DNA from 2 places in the Psychrobacillus sp. FSL K6-1464 genome. Region 2 is predicted to be linked to the other one. Evidence: a T-box and tRNA genes for the amino acid it is inferred to sense, from the RefSeq annotation. Region 2 holds a T-box; the other holds one or more tRNA genes.
The links. A T-box is a leader RNA that pairs with one kind of tRNA and senses whether it is charged. The one in region 2 lies ahead of trpS (tryptophan--tRNA ligase), so its partner is inferred to be a tRNA-Trp.

Region 1 (8,934 bases), 1.8 Mb from region 2:
TAGCGAGTGACTTTTTGATTCATTCCCGATCAAAAGATGGAGCGCAACACATTATAGAAGTACTTGGGTCAAAAGAGTTTTGGACGATCCAAGAAATTCATGAGCAAGAAGAGCTTAAAAACTACTCTGTAGATTTAGAGGTTTTCATCGAGTTTCTAATAGATAAAGGGTATATTTCAATTGAAGAACAGCAAACCAAAAGCAACGCGATCATGCATAGATACTACAAAGTGATGATGTAGAAACAACATTTAAAAACGAACAATGAAATTTGTTCGTTTTTATTGTTGACATAATAAATAAATGCATGGTATTATAATAAGCGTCGTCAAAAACAACACAAACTATTTCAAACAAATAATAGTGAAAAAGTTTTTTAGAAAAACTTCTTGACACTTAACGAGTACGATGGTAAATTAGAGAAGTCGCAAAAAACGACACAACAAAATGAACATTGAAAACTGAACATGCAAAACGTTAAGAAACATAGCTTTCAACTAACTTAGTTAGGATGATAGCAAAACAATTTTGGACATCATTTAATGATGATGCCAGCAAAACAAAATGAGCTTTTAAACTAGTTCTAATTTGTTCGCTCTCAATATGCTCTGCATACTGAAAGTGAACTATTATGGAGAGTTTGATCCTGGCTCAGGACGAACGCTGGCGGCATGCCTAATACATGCAAGTCGAGCGAATGACGAAGAAGCTTGCTTCTTCTGATTTAGCGGCGGACGGGTGAGTAACACGTGGGCAACCTGCCCTGTAGATTGGGATAACTCCGGGAAACCGGGGCTAATACCGAATAATCCATTTCCTCACATGGGGAGATGTTAAAAGACGGCATCTCGCTGTCACTACAGGATGGGCCCGCGGCGCATTAGCTAGTTGGTGAGGTAACGGCTCACCAAGGCGACGATGCGTAGCCGACCTGAGAGGGTGATCGGCCACACTGGGACTGAGACACGGCCCAGACTCCTACGGGAGGCAGCAGTAGGGAATCTTCCACAATGGACGAAAGTCTGATGGAGCAATGCCGCGTGAGTGAAGAAGGTTTTCGGATCGTAAAACTCTGTTGTGAGGGAAGAACAAGTACGAGAGTAACTGCTCGTACCTTGACGGTACCTCATTAGAAAGCCACGGCTAACTACGTGCCAGCAGCCGCGGTAATACGTAGGTGGCAAGCGTTGTCCGGAATTATTGGGCGTAAAGCGCGCGCAGGCGGTCCTTTAAGTCTGATGTGAAATCCCACGGCTCAACCGTGGAAGGTCATTGGAAACTGGGGGACTTGAGTACAGAAGAGGAAAGCGGAATTCCAAGTGTAGCGGTGAAATGCGTAGAGATTTGGAGGAACACCAGTGGCGAAGGCGGCTTTCTGGTCTGTAACTGACGCTGAGGCGCGAAAGCGTGGGGAGCAAACAGGATTAGATACCCTGGTAGTCCACGCCGTAAACGATGAGTGCTAAGTGTTAGGGGGTTTCCGCCCCTTAGTGCTGCAGCTAACGCATTAAGCACTCCGCCTGGGGAGTACGGTCGCAAGACTGAAACTCAAAGGAATTGACGGGGGCCCGCACAAGCGGTGGAGCATGTGGTTTAATTCGAAGCAACGCGAAGAACCTTACCAGGTCTTGACATCCCGCTGACCGGCCTAGAGATAGGCTTTTCCCTTCGGGGACAGCGGTGACAGGTGGTGCATGGTTGTCGTCAGCTCGTGTCGTGAGATGTTGGGTTAAGTCCCGCAACGAGCGCAACCCTTGATCTTAGTTGCCAGCATTTAGTTGGGCACTCTAAGGTGACTGCCGGTGATAAACCGGAGGAAGGTGGGGATGACGTCAAATCATCATGCCCCTTATGACCTGGGCTACACACGTGCTACAATGGACGGTACAGAGGGTCGCAACCCCGCGAGGGTGAGCAAATCCCATAAAACCGTTCTCAGTTCGGATTGTAGGCTGCAACTCGCCTACATGAAGCCGGAATCGCTAGTAATCGTGGATCAGCATGCCACGGTGAATACGTTCCCGGGCCTTGTACACACCGCCCGTCACACCACGAGAGTTTGTAACACCCGAAGTCGGTGGGGTAACCCTTACGGGAGCCAGCCGCCGAAGGTGGGACAGATGATTGGGGTGAAGTCGTAACAAGGTAGCCGTATCGGAAGGTGCGGCTGGATCACCTCCTTTCTAAGGATAATATCGGAATACGAATCTTTATTCGTATCTTAACGTTTTGCAGTTCAGTTTTGAATGTTCATATTTATTATATGGAAATTCAAAGAGGGCCTATAGCTCAGCTGGTTAGAGCGCACGCCTGATAAGCGTGAGGTCGATGGTTCGAGTCCATTTAGGCCCACCATACCCTTTTTAAACCCCGGGGCCTTAGCTCAGCTGGGAGAGCGCCTGCCTTGCACGCAGGAGGTCAGCGGTTCGATCCCGCTAGGCTCCACCAAAGATTATTATTTGTTCTTTGAAAACTGGATAAAACGACATTGAAACAATAAACAACAAGAAATTCTGTTGTGATTATTTACGTAATCACAACGTGTAAGACTTTTTAACTTTTAGGTTAAGTTAATAAGGGCGCACGGTGAATGCCTTGGCACTAGGAGTCGACGAAGGACGGCACTAACACCGATATGCTTCGGGGAGCTGTAAGTGAGCTTTGATCCGGAGATTTCCGAATGGGGAAACCCACTGTTCGTAATGGAGCAGTACATTTGCGTGAATACATAGCGCATCTGAGACACACCCAGGGAACTGAAACATCTAAGTACCTGGAGGAAGAGAAAGAAAATTCGATTCCCTGAGTAGCGGCGAGCGAAACGGGAATAGCCCAAACCAAAAGGCTTGCCTTTTGGGGTTGTAGGACACTCTACATAGAGTTACAAAGGAATGAGTTAGACGAAGCGATCTGGAAAGGTCCGCAGGATAGGGTAAAAGCCCCGTAGTCTAAAATTCATTCTCTCTTGAGTGTATCCTGAGTACGGCGGAACACGTGAAATTCCGTCGGAATCTGGGAGGACCATCTCCCAAGGCTAAATACTACCTAGTGACCGATAGTGAACCAGTACCGTGAGGGAAAGGTGAAAAGCACCCCGGAAGGGGAGTGAAATAGATCCTGAAACCGTGTGCCTACAAGTAGTTAGAGCCCGTTAATGGGTGATAGCGTGCCTTTTGTAGAATGAACCGGCGAGTTACGATCCCATGCAAGGTTAAGTCGAGAAGACGGAGCCGCAGCGAAAGCGAGTCTGAATAGGGCGAATGAGTATGTGGTCGTAGACCCGAAACCAGGTGATCTACCCATGTCCAGGATGAAGGTAAGGTAACACTTACTGGAGGTCCGAACCCACGCACGTTGAAAAGTGCGGGGATGAGGTGTGGGTAGCGGAGAAATTCCAATCGAACCTGGAGATAGCTGGTTCTCTCCGAAATAGCTTTAGGGCTAGCCTCAAACGTTAGAATCTTGGAGGTAGAGCACTGTTTGGACTAGGGGCCCATCCCGGGTTACCGAATTCAGACAAACTCCGAATGCCAATGATTTATGTTTGGGAGTCAGACTGCGAGTGATAAGATCCGTAGTCAAGAGGGAAACAGCCCAGACCACCAGCTAAGGTCCCAAAGTATTTGTTAAGTGGAAAAGGATGTGGCGTTGCTTAGACAACCAGGATGTTGGCTTAGAAGCAGCCATCATTTAAAGAGTGCGTAATAGCTCACTGGTCGAGTGACGCTGCGCCGAAAATGTATCGGGGCTAAACAAATCACCGAAGCTGTGGATTGATACCTTTGGTATCAGTGGTAGGAGAGCGTTCTAAGGGCGTTGAAGTCAGACCGGAAGGACTGGTGGAGCGCTTAGAAGTGAGAATGCCGGTATGAGTAGCGAAAGACGGGTGAGAATCCCGTCCACCGTATGACTAAGGTTTCCTGAGGAAGGCTCGTCCGCTCAGGGTTAGTCGGGACCTAAGCCGAGGCCGATAGGCGTAGGCGATGGATAACAGGTTGATATTCCTGTACCACCAAACCACCGTTTGAGTAATGGGGGGACGCAGAAGGATAGGGTAAGCATGCTGTTGGTTATGCATGTCCAAGCAGTAAGGTGTGAATGTAGGCAAATCCGCATTCTTTAACATTGAGCTGTGATGGCGAGGACGTATGTCTAGAGTTCCTGATTTCACACTGCCAAGAAAAGCCTCTAGCGAGGTGAAAGGTGCCCGTACCGCAAACCGACACAGGTAGTCGAGGAGAGAATCCTAAGGTGAGCGAGAGAACTCTCGTTAAGGAACTCGGCAAAATGACCCCGTAACTTCGGGAGAAGGGGTGCTCTTTTGGGTTCATAGCCTAGAAGAGCCGCAGTGAATAGGCCCAGGCGACTGTTTAGCAAAAACACAGGTCTATGCAAAACCGTAAGGTGAAGTATATGGGCTGACGCCTGCCCGGTGCTGGAAGGTTAAGAGGAGTGCTTAGCGCAAGCGAAGGTGCGAATTGAAGCCCCAGTAAACGGCGGCCGTAACTATAACGGTCCTAAGGTAGCGAAATTCCTTGTCGGGTAAGTTCCGACCCGCACGAAAGGCGTAACGATCTGGGCACTGTCTCAACGAGAGACTCGGTGAAATTATAGTACCTGTGAAGATGCAGGTTACCCGCGACAGGACGGAAAGACCCCGTGGAGCTTTACTATAGCTTGATATTGAATTTTGGTGCAACTTGTACAGGATAGGCAGGAGCCTTAGAGCCCGGAGCGCCAGCTTCGGAGGAGGCGTCGGTGGGATACTGCCCTGGTTGTATTGAAATTCTAACCCATACCCGTAACCCGGGTAGGAGACAGTGTCAGGCGGGTAGTTTGACTGGGGCGGTCGCCTCCTAAAGTGTAACGGAGGCGCCCAAAGGTTCCCTCAGAATGGTTGGAAATCATTCGAAGAGTGTAAAGGCAGAAGGGAGCTTGACTGCGAGACCTACAAGTCGAGCAGGGTCGAAAGACGGGCTTAGTGATCCGGTGGTTCCGCATGGAAGGGCCATCGCTCAACGGATAAAAGCTACCCCGGGGATAACAGGCTTATCTCCCCCAAGAGTCCACATCGACGGGGAGGTTTGGCACCTCGATGTCGGCTCATCGCATCCTGGGGCTGTAGTCGGTCCCAAGGGTTGGGCTGTTCGCCCATTAAAGCGGTACGCGAGCTGGGTTCAGAACGTCGTGAGACAGTTCGGTCCCTATCCGTCGTGGGCGTAGGAAATTTGAGAGGAGCTGTCCTTAGTACGAGAGGACCGGGATGGACACACCGCTGGTGTACCAGTTGTTCTGCCAAGAGCATCGCTGGGTAGCTATGTGTGGACGGGATAAGTGCTGAAAGCATCTAAGCACGAAGCCCCCCTCAAGATGAGATTTCCCATTACGCAAGTAAGTAAGATCCCTCAAAGACGATGAGGTAGATAGGTTCGGGGTGGAAGCGTGGCGACACGTGCAGCTGACGAATACTAATCGATCGAGGACTTAACCAAATTTTGTTTAACGTAACAATGTCGTTTATCCAGTTTTGAAAGTACAAAAAAAATATAAAAAAAAGCTTGAATTATTTTCTAGTTTTGTTATACTAAGTATTGTCTTTCAAATTAATAAGGTCTAGTGATGATGGCGAAGAGGTCACACCCGTTCCCATACCGAACACGGAAGTTAAGCTCTTCAGCGCCGATGGTAGTTGGGGGTCTCCCCCTGTGAGAGTAGGACGTTGCTAGGCTGTATTATTCCGAAGTAGCTCAGTGGTAGAGCAATCGACTGTTAATCGATTGGTCGTAGGTTCGAGTCCTACCTTCGGAGCCATTTTAGGAGAGCTGTCCGAGTGGCCGAAGGAGCACGATTGGAAATCGTGTAGGCGGGTTAAACTGTCTCAAGGGTTCAAATCCCTTGCTCTCCGCCAGATTAGTTTTCTACATAAAAGTATGGCCCCTTGGTCAAGCGGTTAAGACACCGCCCTTTCACGGCGGTAACACGGGTTCGAATCCCGTAGGGGTCACCATTTATTAAATTGAACGAATGAAGTTGACGCAGAGATGCGAAGATTATCGTAATTTTACCCAGGAGGATTAGCTCAGCTGGGAGAGCATCTGCCTTACAAGCAGAGGGTCGGCGGTTCGAGCCCGTCATCCTCCACCATTTCTTTTGAAACAAATTAGCAATTATAGTATTGTCGCGGGGTGGAGCAGTGGTAGCTCGTCGGGCTCATAACCCGAAGGTCGCAGGTTCAAATCCTGTCCCCGCAACCAAATGGTCCCGTGGTGTAGCGGTTAACATGCCTGCCTGTCACGCAGGAGATCGCCGGTTCGATCCCGGTCGGGACCGCCATTTTTTAAAAGATTGGTGATAAGCAAGAAGGTCGAGGAAGCGATTGAGTGATGGAAGAAACGTACTAAAGTACGTGACTAACTGAACGAATGAAGCTGACAAAGAGATTCGCAGCTTAGCACAATCAAATTTGGCTCAGTAGCTCAGTCGGTAGAGCAAAGGACTGAAAATCCTTGTGTCGGCGGTTCGATTCCGTCCTGAGCCACCATATTTATAAGCCGGAATAGCTCAACTGGTAGAGCAACTGACTTGTAATCAGTAGGTTGAGGGTTCAAGTCCTTTTTCCGGCACCATACACTGGTGGGGTAGCGAAGTGGCTAAACGCGGCGGACTGTAAATCCGCTCCTTCGGGTTCGGCGGTTCGAATCCGTCCCCCACCACCAGTTTTTAGGGGCATAGTTTAACGGTAGAATAGAGGTCTCCAAAACCTTTGATGTGGGTTCGATTCCTACTGCCCCTGCCAATTTTTTTTAGTTAGCTTTGAATAATGGCGGTTGTGGCGAAGTGGTTAACGCATCGGATTGTGATTCCGACATTCGGGGGTTCAATTCCCCTCAGTCGCCCCATATTCCTTAGTAGTTAGCTCTTTTTTTATTTGTGGCGGTTGTGGCGAAGTGGTTAACGCACCGGATTGTGATTCCGGCATTCGGGGGTTCAATTCCCCTCAGTCGCCCCATTGGGGTATAGCCAAGCGGTAAGGCAATGGATTTTGATTCCATCATGCCCTGGTTCGAATCCAGGTACCCCAGTTTGCGGAAGTAGTTCAGTGGTAGAACACCACCTTGCCAAGGTGGGGGTCGCGAGTTCGAACCTCGTCTTCCGCTCCAATTACTTTACGGCGGCATAGCCAAGTGGTAAGGCACAGGTCTGCAACACCTTTATCACCGGTTCAAATCCGGTTGCCGCCTCCAATTTTTAAAAATGATTTAATAACTGCCTAGTATTTATTTTGCCGGTGTGGCGGAATTGGCAGACGCGCGGGACTCAAAATCCCGTATCCTCTGGATGTGCCGGTTCGACCCCGGCCACCGGTATAAAAGCAAAGAACCCTTGATATTTCAAGGGTTCTTTTTTTGGGAAAATGTAGATAACATAGTTGTACTATAAATAGAAAAAGAAATTACTCACGGTTTCAATAGTAGTAAGAATAAGCCCAAGAGAAATCACCTCTTGGGCTTTATATGTTTATGAACTAACACAAAGCTTTTGATCATTTAGTGTGTTCCTACAATAGTTAGGAATCAACATGGCAAACTCCGTACTCCTTTGGAATTTAGTGCAATTCTCTTTAGCAACGATACATGTTACGCAAAACCATTTACAAAGTACTCGATTATTTCTAAATCGTCTTCCGTCACGTCACGGTCAAAAAGAGAGGACATCTCTTCTACAATTGCCTCTATTTTTCCTTTATGTTTATTTGTTAATTCTGCACTTGTCTTTAATAATGATACAAAGGAAGTAAATTCATCCTTTGTTAAAGGTGCTGGATGATGAGATAGGAAGAAGATTTCTGCGTCATAGCCTTCAATTTTCTCCAAAAGCTTATACATCTTTTCAATGGTATAATGCCACTTTTCTGCGTACATATTTGCATAGAGACAGTCACCAAGAAATAATGTCTTTTCCTCTGCTATATAAATGAGATTCGAATCAGGTGAATGATCTCCACCAACATGTTCAATGATACAGGTAACCCCACCTATATTAAGTTTGATTTGCTTGTCAAAAATGATAGTGGGATCTGGTATGATAACTTCTCGCATACTTCCTAGCTCTAGCTTTATCGCATCTGCACAAAAAGGAATTTCAATCCCTGCTTCGACACGTCCATCCAACTCCTTATCTTCCCATGATAGCTTTTGAAGTTCTTTTACTTTGTTATAGGTCATGGAATTGGCAACTGAAGGAACATCCATTTCACGTAAGCCAAATACATGATCCCAATGCCAATGTGTGAGAGCCAGAATATCCCCTGTGAGATGATAGGAAGCTAATTGCTCTTTAAAGTATTTAGCATGATTAGAAGAATTACCAGCATCAATCAGTAGAGTCTGTTTGTCCCCTACAATAGCAGCTAATATCGGTCGATCTGTCTTTTGATATGGAGGCAGGTAAAAGAGTCGATCGGAAAGTTTTTTCAATGTTTGCATGAACTCGTACTCCTTAGATATGTTTGTAACGTTCATTATATACTACTGTTACAGGTGATGAGAAATAAAACTAGAAGTGTAATTGAACTTTGCATTTCGGGAGGGGATACAAAGTTGTTAAATCTAGTTGCATATAAGTTTGCTCGTGCAAACATGTAAAATTTATTATTGTTTGATAAAGATCCACTTTCATTTAATTTTTTAAACTATATATGTACTTTAGTAAGTGAGACTCTTAAAGGTAGAGTTTGAAAAGATTCACAAGATAGCTTATTAAGCCCTCCCGTGAACCAATTCTAATAGTAAGTAAAACCTATCCAACAAACTGTTTGATTAGCTCGTTAAATTTTTCTCGTTCTTCCCAGAAAAGCCCATGTCCGCTATAGTGAAATGGAACGAGATGCGAATTTTTTATGGCTTCGTTAAGCTCTTGAGCTTGTTTAAATGG
Region 2 (8,934 bases):
TTTGAAGTATTCATCCATTTTTTTAGAAAGTTCAGTGTCTCCACCTAGAATTTCTATCGAAAGTTCAGTAACTCCTAGTTCTGATAAACCTTTTTCCCATGCAGCTTTTGCTTCATCTACATTGAATACAGCCATGTCTCCGTTAACGTCACGGAAGTCTTTTCCATCTTCATCAAACACGAAATCTGAAGGAATGAATGAATAAGCAGCTGTCGAACCATTTGCTAATACAACAGAAGCTAAATCTTCTTTGTTGAATGCTTTACTAATTGCTTCACGAATATTTACGTTAGCAAGTGGAGTTTTTTCTCCATTACGTTCTTGGTTATATTTGAAATAGAATACTGAAGTTTCTAATTCATTTACTAACTCTGGATCAGCAGCATATTGCATTGCATATTCTCCAGATAGTCCAGCACGGTCTTTTTCACCATTTGTATATAAGTTAACTGCTGTTGCAGTTTCTTTTATAACATCATAATTAATTTCAGTAAGCTTTACAGTTTCTTTATCCCAGTACTCTTCATTTTTAAGTAGTTGCCAAGATAAACCTGTTCCGTCCCATTTAGCAAGTGTAAACGGTCCGTTGTATAAAAGTGATTCAGAGTTTTTCGCGTAGTTTTCACCTTGCGTAGTAACGAATGCTTCACTTTGTGGTAAGAATGTTCCAAATGACATTAGTGATAAGAAGTAAGGAATTGGTTTTTCAAGAGAAACTTCTAAAGTTTTTTCATCAAGTGCTTTAACACCTAACTCAGTGTATTCCATTTCGCCATTAGAAATTGCAGTAGCGTTTTTGATGACACCAGCCATCATATATGGACCATATTCAGATGCAGTATCTGGGTTCATAGCACGCTTCCATGAATATTCAAAGTCATTAGCAGTTACTGGAGTACCATCAGACCAGTTAGAATCACGTAATGTGAAAGTATAAACTAATCCATCTTCAGAAACTTTGGGTTCCCCATCAGAGATTGCAGGAACAGCAATGTTTTCTTGATTCAAACGGTATAAACCTTCGTTTACGTTGTTAAGTAGATCAAAACCAACTGCGTCAGTTACTAGAGCTGAATCCATTGTTGGAATTTCAGCAGTCATGATCAAGTTAAGAACTTGTTCCTCGTCTGCTGCTACTTCTGTTTCTTCAGTTGTTGCGTCTTTATCGTCTGTGTCTGTAGTTGTATCATCTTTAGTTTCCTTATCATCGCCACCACATGCAGCTAGGAATAAAGCAACAACTAACAGTAGGCTTAAAAGCCATACAAGCTTGCTATTCTTCAAATAAATAACCTCCTTAAATATTCAGAAAAATTCATTACATTTATTATTATACATTTTCTTTCTAGCTTGTACAGGTTTTTTTTTTATATTTTTACAATAGTGTAACAATATCATTACATTGTCCTAACAATTGTGAATCTTTGGAAAAGAAATTGCTTTTTTTTGGCAATTTAAATAATCAATTTTTTGCATATTTTCTGTGTCTATTTTATAATTTAAAAATGATAGAGGTGAAATATGAAAAAAAGATTGATTTACTTTCTTAGTTGTCAGGTAATAATTGTTACATTAATGCTTGCAGTTAATAAGACAATCCAACTCGTACCTTATATAAATATGTCCTTTTTTGTCGGCGGTACAATTACATTTATAGGGTTAATGACTTATGTCGTTTCAGGAGGTTTTTTTGATTTTTTTACGGAAAGTACACGTAAAGTATTTACTCCTAAACATATGAAAAATGATGTAAGCCAGATGCGATTACCATCAGAAGTATTTTCTTTTCCACATAAACCGATTATCGCATTAGGACTATCGAGTTTGTTTTGTATGTGTATCGCTTTGTTCATCTATTATAGCTAATTAAGATCCCTTGATTTTTGTGTTTCTTCTATATATAATAATCAAAACTAAATAATTTAGCTTTGAAGAAGAAAAGTACATTTACTGACGTATGCTAAGAGAGTCTGTGGTCGCTGTGAACAGATCATACGGTAGATGGAATGGGCTTCTGAGCAGTATATGTGAAAGTAAAGTAGCATATACCGTCCCGTTCACGTTACGAAACAAGAGTGGCTAATTATTTTAGCAAGCTGGGTGGTACCACGGATTTAACATCATTCGTCCCTTTTATAGGGATGCGTGATGTTTTTTTTATTTTTCAATACAAAAGGAGATAGTAAAAATGAAGAAGATCTTTTCAGGCGTACAACCAACAGGAATTATCACACTAGGGAATTACATTGGTGCCTTCCGACAATTCACAGCATTACAACATGATTATGATTGTGTGTTTTGTATTGTAGATCAGCACGCTATTACAATTGCGCAGGACCCGAAAGAACTAAGTGATCATATTCGCTCATTAGCAGCATTATATATTGCTGTCGGTATTGATCCGGAGAAGTCCACATTATTTATACAGTCTGAAGTTCCTGCTCACACACAAGCTGGCTGGATTATGCAATGTATTTCTTATATCGGTGAATTGGAAAGAATGACTCAATTCAAAGATAAATCTACTGGTAAAGATGCGGTTTCAGCAGCATTGTTAACTTATCCACCATTGATGGCAGCGGATATACTTTTATACCAAACAGATATTGTACCTGTTGGTGATGATCAAACTCAACATGTCGAGTTAACAAGAGACTTAGCTGAAAGATTCAACAAACGCTATGGTGAAGTATTGACAGTTCCGCAAATTCAATTACCCAAAAATGGAGCTCGTATTAAATCCTTACAAGACCCACTGAAGAAAATGAGTAAATCAGATTCCAATCTAAAAGCTACGATACGACTTTTGGATAGTCCAAAGGAAATTGAAAAGAAAATTAAAAGCTCTGTTACAGATTCTGAAGGTATCGTTGCTTTCGATCCTGAAAACAAACCCGGAGTTTCTAATCTCTTAACAATTGAATCCGCTTTAACAGACGTATCCATCCCAACACTTGTACAAAAATATGAAGGCAAGGGATATGGAGATTTCAAAGCCTCCGTGGCCGAAGTCATTATTGCGCATTTAACCCCTATTCAACAAAGATATGAGCAGTTGCTCAATTCTACTGAGCTGGATGAAATTTTAGACTTAGGAGCAGAGAAAGCCCAGGCTCTTGCAAATGAAACTTTAGTTAAGATGGAAGCTGCAATGGGTCTCGGAAGAAGACGACTAAAGTAATTGCTAGTATAGACACACATAAAAGTATAAAATCCGTCGACACCATCATATACATGAGGACGGATCTCCAAGAGTAGCCTAGCGATAAAAAGTTCAAATAAAGTACTAAATGTGAGCAGCTAATAACTGCTATTCCATAACTGACTAAAAATATTAATAATCTTATTAGTATCACATCCTTATAAGACCATATGAAAAACCGCTCTTAAACTTTCGTTTAAGAGCGGTTTTTTTAAAAAATATTTATTTAACTGGAGTATCAGCCACTAGTTCAACATCGATATAATCGAAATCAGTGTCATAACCGAAGTCCCAGTTTTTCACACGATCATTGATTGGGCGTAATTCGTAACGGAATTGCATAGGAATTACAGCAGAAACATCTTGCATATATTCTTGCCATTCACGGAACTTCTTAGCACGGAACTCTCCATCAATTGCTTCAGGAGAATCGATTGCAGTTAACAATCCTTCAAGGTCTTCAGATGTGTAACGGCTGAAGTTATAAACAGCTGTTTTAGAGTATAAACCTGCTGGAGATGGGTTTGTACCTGTACCCCATGCACCCATAAATACATCGATTTCTGGATCATCTGCTTGAACTTTATCATAGAATGTGTTGAATTCAATTAGACGACCTGTAGCTAATTGTACGTCTAAGCCAACCTCACCCCAGTTTTGTAGGTAGTAAGAGATTACTTGCTCTTGTGTTTCATCACCAGCCATAGCTGCTAATTTAATAGAAAGTTTTTCTCCATTTTTATCTTCACGTAAACCATCGCCATCAGTATCTTTATATCCAGCTTCGTCTAATAATTGTTTAGCTTTTTCAGGATCATAGTTATATCCTTCAATAGAAGAATCATGGAATGATTTAAATACTGGTGGAATTAGAGAATTAGCACGTTCACGTAAGTCGAAGTAGAATACTTCATTAACTTGCTCGATGTCTAAAGCGTAACCCATTGCTTGACGTAGTACTTTGTCACCCATTTTTGCTTCTTCTTCATTTGTAATTGCAACACTTGCATCATAGTCATATTTCCCAAGTTTGAATCCTACATAAGAGTAGTACAATTCTTGACGACCAAGAAGCGTAATATTTTCAAGATCTTTTACATTTTCATAAGCGCTTGTTGGGAAAGAAAGAGCCATATCGTATTCACCAGTTTCTAATGCTTTAGCAGCTGATGCAGTTGGAACTGTTTTGATCACTACCCCATCCAGTTTCGCTTGACCTTTCCAGTAGTTGTCATTGCGTACAAATTGTACAGTCTCACCAGGAACGATTTTGTCGAATTTGAATGCCCCTAGAGTAACTGGGTTTTTACGTACAGCATCACTTTCAAGTAATTCAGCAACAGGAATATCTTTTACGATATGACTTGGTTCAGCATAAAACCATAGTCCATCTCCACCTGAGTAGATTGCAGGAGAAACTTTGTTGAATGAAATTTCTAAAGTAGTTTCATCCACTTTTTTCAAACCAGAAATTGTATCTGCTTTTCCATCATGATATTCTACAGCTCCGACAATATTTTGGAAGTCTGAATCATAACGAACTCCTGCATAATCAGGATGACCGATAATTAGGTAAGGTTGGATTAAATCCTCAATTTTAAGAGGCTCTCCATCTGACCATTTAACTCCGTCTTTAATCTTAACAGTTGCTTTATTGTTAGCATCGTCAACTTCTAATGTAGCAATACCACCATCAGAAATTAGGAAATCTCCATCTGTGTCAAACAGTACATTAGTTGCGAAATCCATAATTTCTGCATCATAAGCATCTTCATATAGAGTATAAGAGAAGATACCTTGGAATGGAGAATCATTTACTAATGCAACTTGTAAAGTTCCTCCTTTTATAGCTTCACCTTCGTTATCAAGTACTACAGAGAATAAATCGTCTGAGGCAGGCTCTTCAGCATTTTCCTCTGCACCATCATCTTCCTTTTCTCCACCGTCTTCTGTCTTATCCGGCTCATCAGCAGGTTTTGAAGTGTCTTCATCTGAATTACACGCGGCAAGAACTAGCATCATTGTCAAAAGTAATGCAAGTAAAGCTAAAAGTTTCTTATTCATTCTTTTTCCTCCTTTTTATTCTCTTTTTATATATCAAACGCTCTAGCGTCTAATAACTATTTTTAACCAAGTCGTTGACGTGCATCAGCAGATCTTCGAATTGCCTGACCAACATAATTGATCGCTAACATAAGTAATAAGATTAGTAATGCTGCTGGCAACCAGTTCCACCAGGCATTTTCCATTATGAATGGATCTGTTGCATAGCTTACAAGTGTTCCTAAACTTGGTGTAGACGGCGGTAAACCAAAACCTAAAAACGATAGTCCAGTTTCCAATCCGACATTTCCAGCAAAATTTAGTGTCATCTCCACGATTAATAGAGAGCTTAAATTCGGCATCATTTCTTTGAAAATAATAACAAAATTACCTGTGCCTAATGTTTTCGATGCATTTATATAGTCTCTCCTACTTTCAGAAAGAGCTTTACTTCGAATAACCCGCGCAGTACCTACCCATAAGAATACACTCATTATTAAAATGAATATGAGAATATTATATTTTGGTACGATAGTTACAAATACAATGATAATCATAAGAGAAGGTATAGTAATGAAGAAATCAATAATACGCATAAAGATATTATCAATCCATCCTCCAAAATAGCCTGTCACTAAACCAATGACTACACCGATAAACCCTGTTAATAATGTAACTGATATTGCAATTGTCAATGAGTTACGCGCACCTACTACTAATTGGCCAAGGATATCCCGCCCACCTTTATCGGCTCCTAACCAGAATTTTTCACCTGGTTCTGCTAGCTTGTCACGCAAGCTTATTCGCATAAGCTGAGTTTGGTCAATTTGCCATGCCCATATATATATGCTTCCAATAACTACAATTAACGATATTAATGAGAACATTGCTAATTTATCTTTCATGAACTCCCGCGCAATAACTTGGAAACCAGTCGGGGGAGAGCTTACTTTCATCTCTTTTGATGCTTCAATAGCTTCCGTATTTTTCATTATTTGGACTCTCCTTATCCATTATTTTTTAGTCAATCCTAATTCGAGGGTCAACGATGCTCATGATGATATCGGATAATAGACTTCCTAATAATGTTAAGAATCCAAAAAGCATAACAAGTGCTGTAATTACACTATAATCACGCCCATTAATTGCGTGAATGAACAATTGTCCCATACCATGATATCCAAAAATAGTTTCAATAAAGATAGATCCAGTTAGAAGTCCTGTAATTGTAAACCCTAAAAAGGCTGCAATCGGTAACAACGAGTTACGTAATATATGACGAGAATATACTTTATTGATCGGAATACCTTTACTTTTCGCAGTCCGTACATAATCTAACGACTTAGAATCAATAATTTCGGAACGTAGGTACTGAATAATCCCAGTAGTCGCAAGTAAGGCATACGTAATCGCTGGTAATAAAATATGATAGAACTTACTCCATATGAAGCCAGCTGTTCCAGACTCGTATTTAATATCTACAGTCCCACTAGTAGGGAACCAACCTAATTCATATCCGAAGAAGAACAGATTGATCAATCCTAATACAAATGTTGGTATGGCAAAAACTATAAAGCTATACAATACAATCGTTTTATCTAGGAGAGAGTCATGGAATCTACCAGCTATAACTCCTAGTGGAATGGCAATTAAATATAATAAAAATACACTTAACAAAGATAACCATAATGTATTCAACGCACGCTCTCCGATTAAATCAGCAACAGGGACGTTAAAGGTGTAGCTACGTCCAAAGTCTCCTTGAAAAGCATTCCCAATCCAGTTCACATATTGAACATACCATGGGTCATAGAAACCAGCTTTAATACGAAGTTCTTCTACTCTAGCGGGATCTGTTTCTGGAGTGATTAATCCTGTAAAAGGGTCCCCAGGCATAAACTTCGCCATAATAAATATTAAAAGACTAAGTACAAATAATTGTGGAATCATTACGAGAATACGCCTAATTATTGTTTTCCACATATTACATGCCCCCTTTGTTCTGAGCACTCATTGCCACTTGATGTGTATTGGAGATTGTTTGTAAATCAAAAACTCTTCCATTCTCATCATAATAATTATGGTGATTCGTTAAATAATCTACTTCTACAGCTCTTCGAATATTCTTTCGCTCTTCGCGATTTGTCGGATTTACCTCCGGTATTGCAGACAGTAATCTTTTCGTGTATATATGTTGAGGATTTGTATAAATATCATTTCGATTACCAGACTCTACAAAACGTCCTTTATACATAATCGAGATATTATCACACATATGTTTAACTACTCCCAGATCGTGGGATATAAATAAGAAACTCAATCCAAACTCCTCTTGAATATCTTTTAAGAAGTTTAAAACCTGTGCCTGAACGGATAAATCGAGTGCCGATACTGGTTCATCAGCAATAATTAGTTTAGGATTACTTGCAATTGCTCTTGCAATACCTATACGTTGTTTTTGTCCACCTGAAAATTCATGGGGATATTTGATTCTTGCTTCCTCACTCATCCCAACAATCGCCAGTAATTCATTTATTCTTTTTCTTTCTTCTCCAGGAGAAAGTTTCAAGAAATTACGAATAGGTTCTGCGATGATATCCTCTACTCTTTTTCGCGGATTCAAACTAGAGTGTGCATCCTGGAAAATCATTTGGATATCACGGTTATAGGCGGAATTTCTACTTCTTACTTTGTTTGTAACATCCACGCCTTCATAAATAATGTTTCCAGATGTAATTTTCTCTAGACCGATAATAGATTTGCCAGTTGTAGATTTTCCACAACCTGATTCTCCTACTAGTCCATATGCTTTCCCTTTTTCAAATTCAAGATTTATTCCATCTACAGCGTGCACATTATCTACAACTGTATTGAAAAATCCTCCACGAATAGGGTAATGCACCTTTAGGTCATTAATTTGCATGAAACTCATAGGGGATTACCTCCTTTTTCACTTTCAAAGTGAAAATGCTGCCAGCATGTACATCTAACGAGATGACCTGGAGATACTTCATGCAATGTTGGATTTTCTTCATGTGCTTCAGCAGGAATCCAAGGGATACGATCTGCAAATCTACATCCTACTCTTGGTAATTTTACTAACGATGGTACCATTCCTTGTATTACTTGTAGCTTTTCATTCTCACTATTCATCTGTGGAATAGAATTTAGTAGTGAACGTGTATATGGATGTCTAGGATTTGCAAACAACTCATCTACAGGTGCTTCTTCAATAATTTGCCCAGCATACATAACTACAACACGGTCAGCCGTTTCAGCTACTACACCTAAATCATGTGTGATTAATACAATACCTGCTCCTGTTTCATTTTGAAGTTCTTTCAACAGATCCAGAATCTGAGCTTGAATTGTAACATCTAATGCAGTTGTCGGTTCATCAGCAATAATAATATTTGGTTTACAAGAAATAGCAATTGCAATAATTACACGTTGTCTCATCCCGCCTGAAAGTTGGTGGGGAAACTGTTTAGCAATTCGATCTGGATTCGGGATTCCTACTTGTTTTAGTAATTCTAATACACGTGTATTGCGCTCTTGTTTTGACATTTTAGTATGATACACAAGACCTTCTTCAATCTGCTCACCAATTCTCATTAATGGGTTTAAAGCTGATAACGGATCTTGGAAAATCATTCCTATTTCTTCTCCACGGACATCATTTAACTTAT

Region 1: it encodes a tRNA-Trp, which carries the amino acid that the T-box ahead of trpS (tryptophan--tRNA ligase) is inferred to sense. The anticodon was not compared.

What each region holds. Positions count from the first base shown of each region.
Region 1 is NZ_JBBOOP010000001.1:2,852,401-2,861,334, reverse strand. Features, by position in the region: gene MKX39_RS14580 (nucleotidyltransferase-like protein) at 1-242, shown strand, start outside; rRNA gene MKX39_RS14575 (16S ribosomal RNA) at 629-2,183, shown strand; tRNA gene MKX39_RS14570 (tRNA-Ile) at 2,279-2,355, shown strand; tRNA gene MKX39_RS14565 (tRNA-Ala) at 2,373-2,448, shown strand; rRNA gene MKX39_RS14560 (23S ribosomal RNA) at 2,564-5,492, shown strand; rRNA gene rrf (5S ribosomal RNA) at 5,613-5,728, shown strand; tRNA gene MKX39_RS14550 (tRNA-Asn) at 5,737-5,811, shown strand; tRNA gene MKX39_RS14545 (tRNA-Ser) at 5,817-5,908, shown strand; tRNA gene MKX39_RS14540 (tRNA-Glu) at 5,933-6,007, shown strand; tRNA gene MKX39_RS14535 (tRNA-Val) at 6,069-6,144, shown strand; tRNA gene MKX39_RS14530 (tRNA-Met) at 6,180-6,254, shown strand; tRNA gene MKX39_RS14525 (tRNA-Asp) at 6,258-6,333, shown strand; tRNA gene MKX39_RS14520 (tRNA-Phe) at 6,466-6,541, shown strand; tRNA gene MKX39_RS14515 (tRNA-Thr) at 6,551-6,626, shown strand; tRNA gene MKX39_RS14510 (tRNA-Tyr) at 6,633-6,716, shown strand; tRNA gene MKX39_RS14505 (tRNA-Trp) at 6,723-6,796, shown strand; tRNA gene MKX39_RS14500 (tRNA-His) at 6,824-6,899, shown strand; tRNA gene MKX39_RS14495 (tRNA-His) at 6,934-7,009, shown strand; tRNA gene MKX39_RS14490 (tRNA-Gln) at 7,011-7,082, shown strand; tRNA gene MKX39_RS14485 (tRNA-Gly) at 7,086-7,160, shown strand; tRNA gene MKX39_RS14480 (tRNA-Cys) at 7,171-7,244, shown strand; tRNA gene MKX39_RS14475 (tRNA-Leu) at 7,285-7,367, shown strand; gene MKX39_RS14470 (MBL fold metallo-hydrolase) at 7,638-8,486, opposite strand; gene MKX39_RS14465 (alpha/beta fold hydrolase) at 8,800-8,934, opposite strand, start outside.
Region 2 is NZ_JBBOOP010000001.1:1,009,020-1,017,953, reverse strand. Features, by position in the region: gene MKX39_RS04805 (peptide ABC transporter substrate-binding protein) at 1-1,284, opposite strand, end outside; gene MKX39_RS04800 (DUF3899 domain-containing protein) at 1,522-1,866, shown strand; T-box leader at 1,920-2,135, shown strand; gene trpS (tryptophan--tRNA ligase) at 2,189-3,181, shown strand; gene MKX39_RS04790 (oligopeptide ABC transporter substrate-binding protein) at 3,425-5,266, opposite strand; gene MKX39_RS04785 (ABC transporter permease) at 5,329-6,237, opposite strand; gene opp4B (oligopeptide ABC transporter permease) at 6,266-7,228, opposite strand; gene MKX39_RS04775 (ATP-binding cassette domain-containing protein) at 7,230-8,177, opposite strand; gene MKX39_RS04770 (oligopeptide/dipeptide ABC transporter ATP-binding protein) at 8,174-8,934, opposite strand, start outside.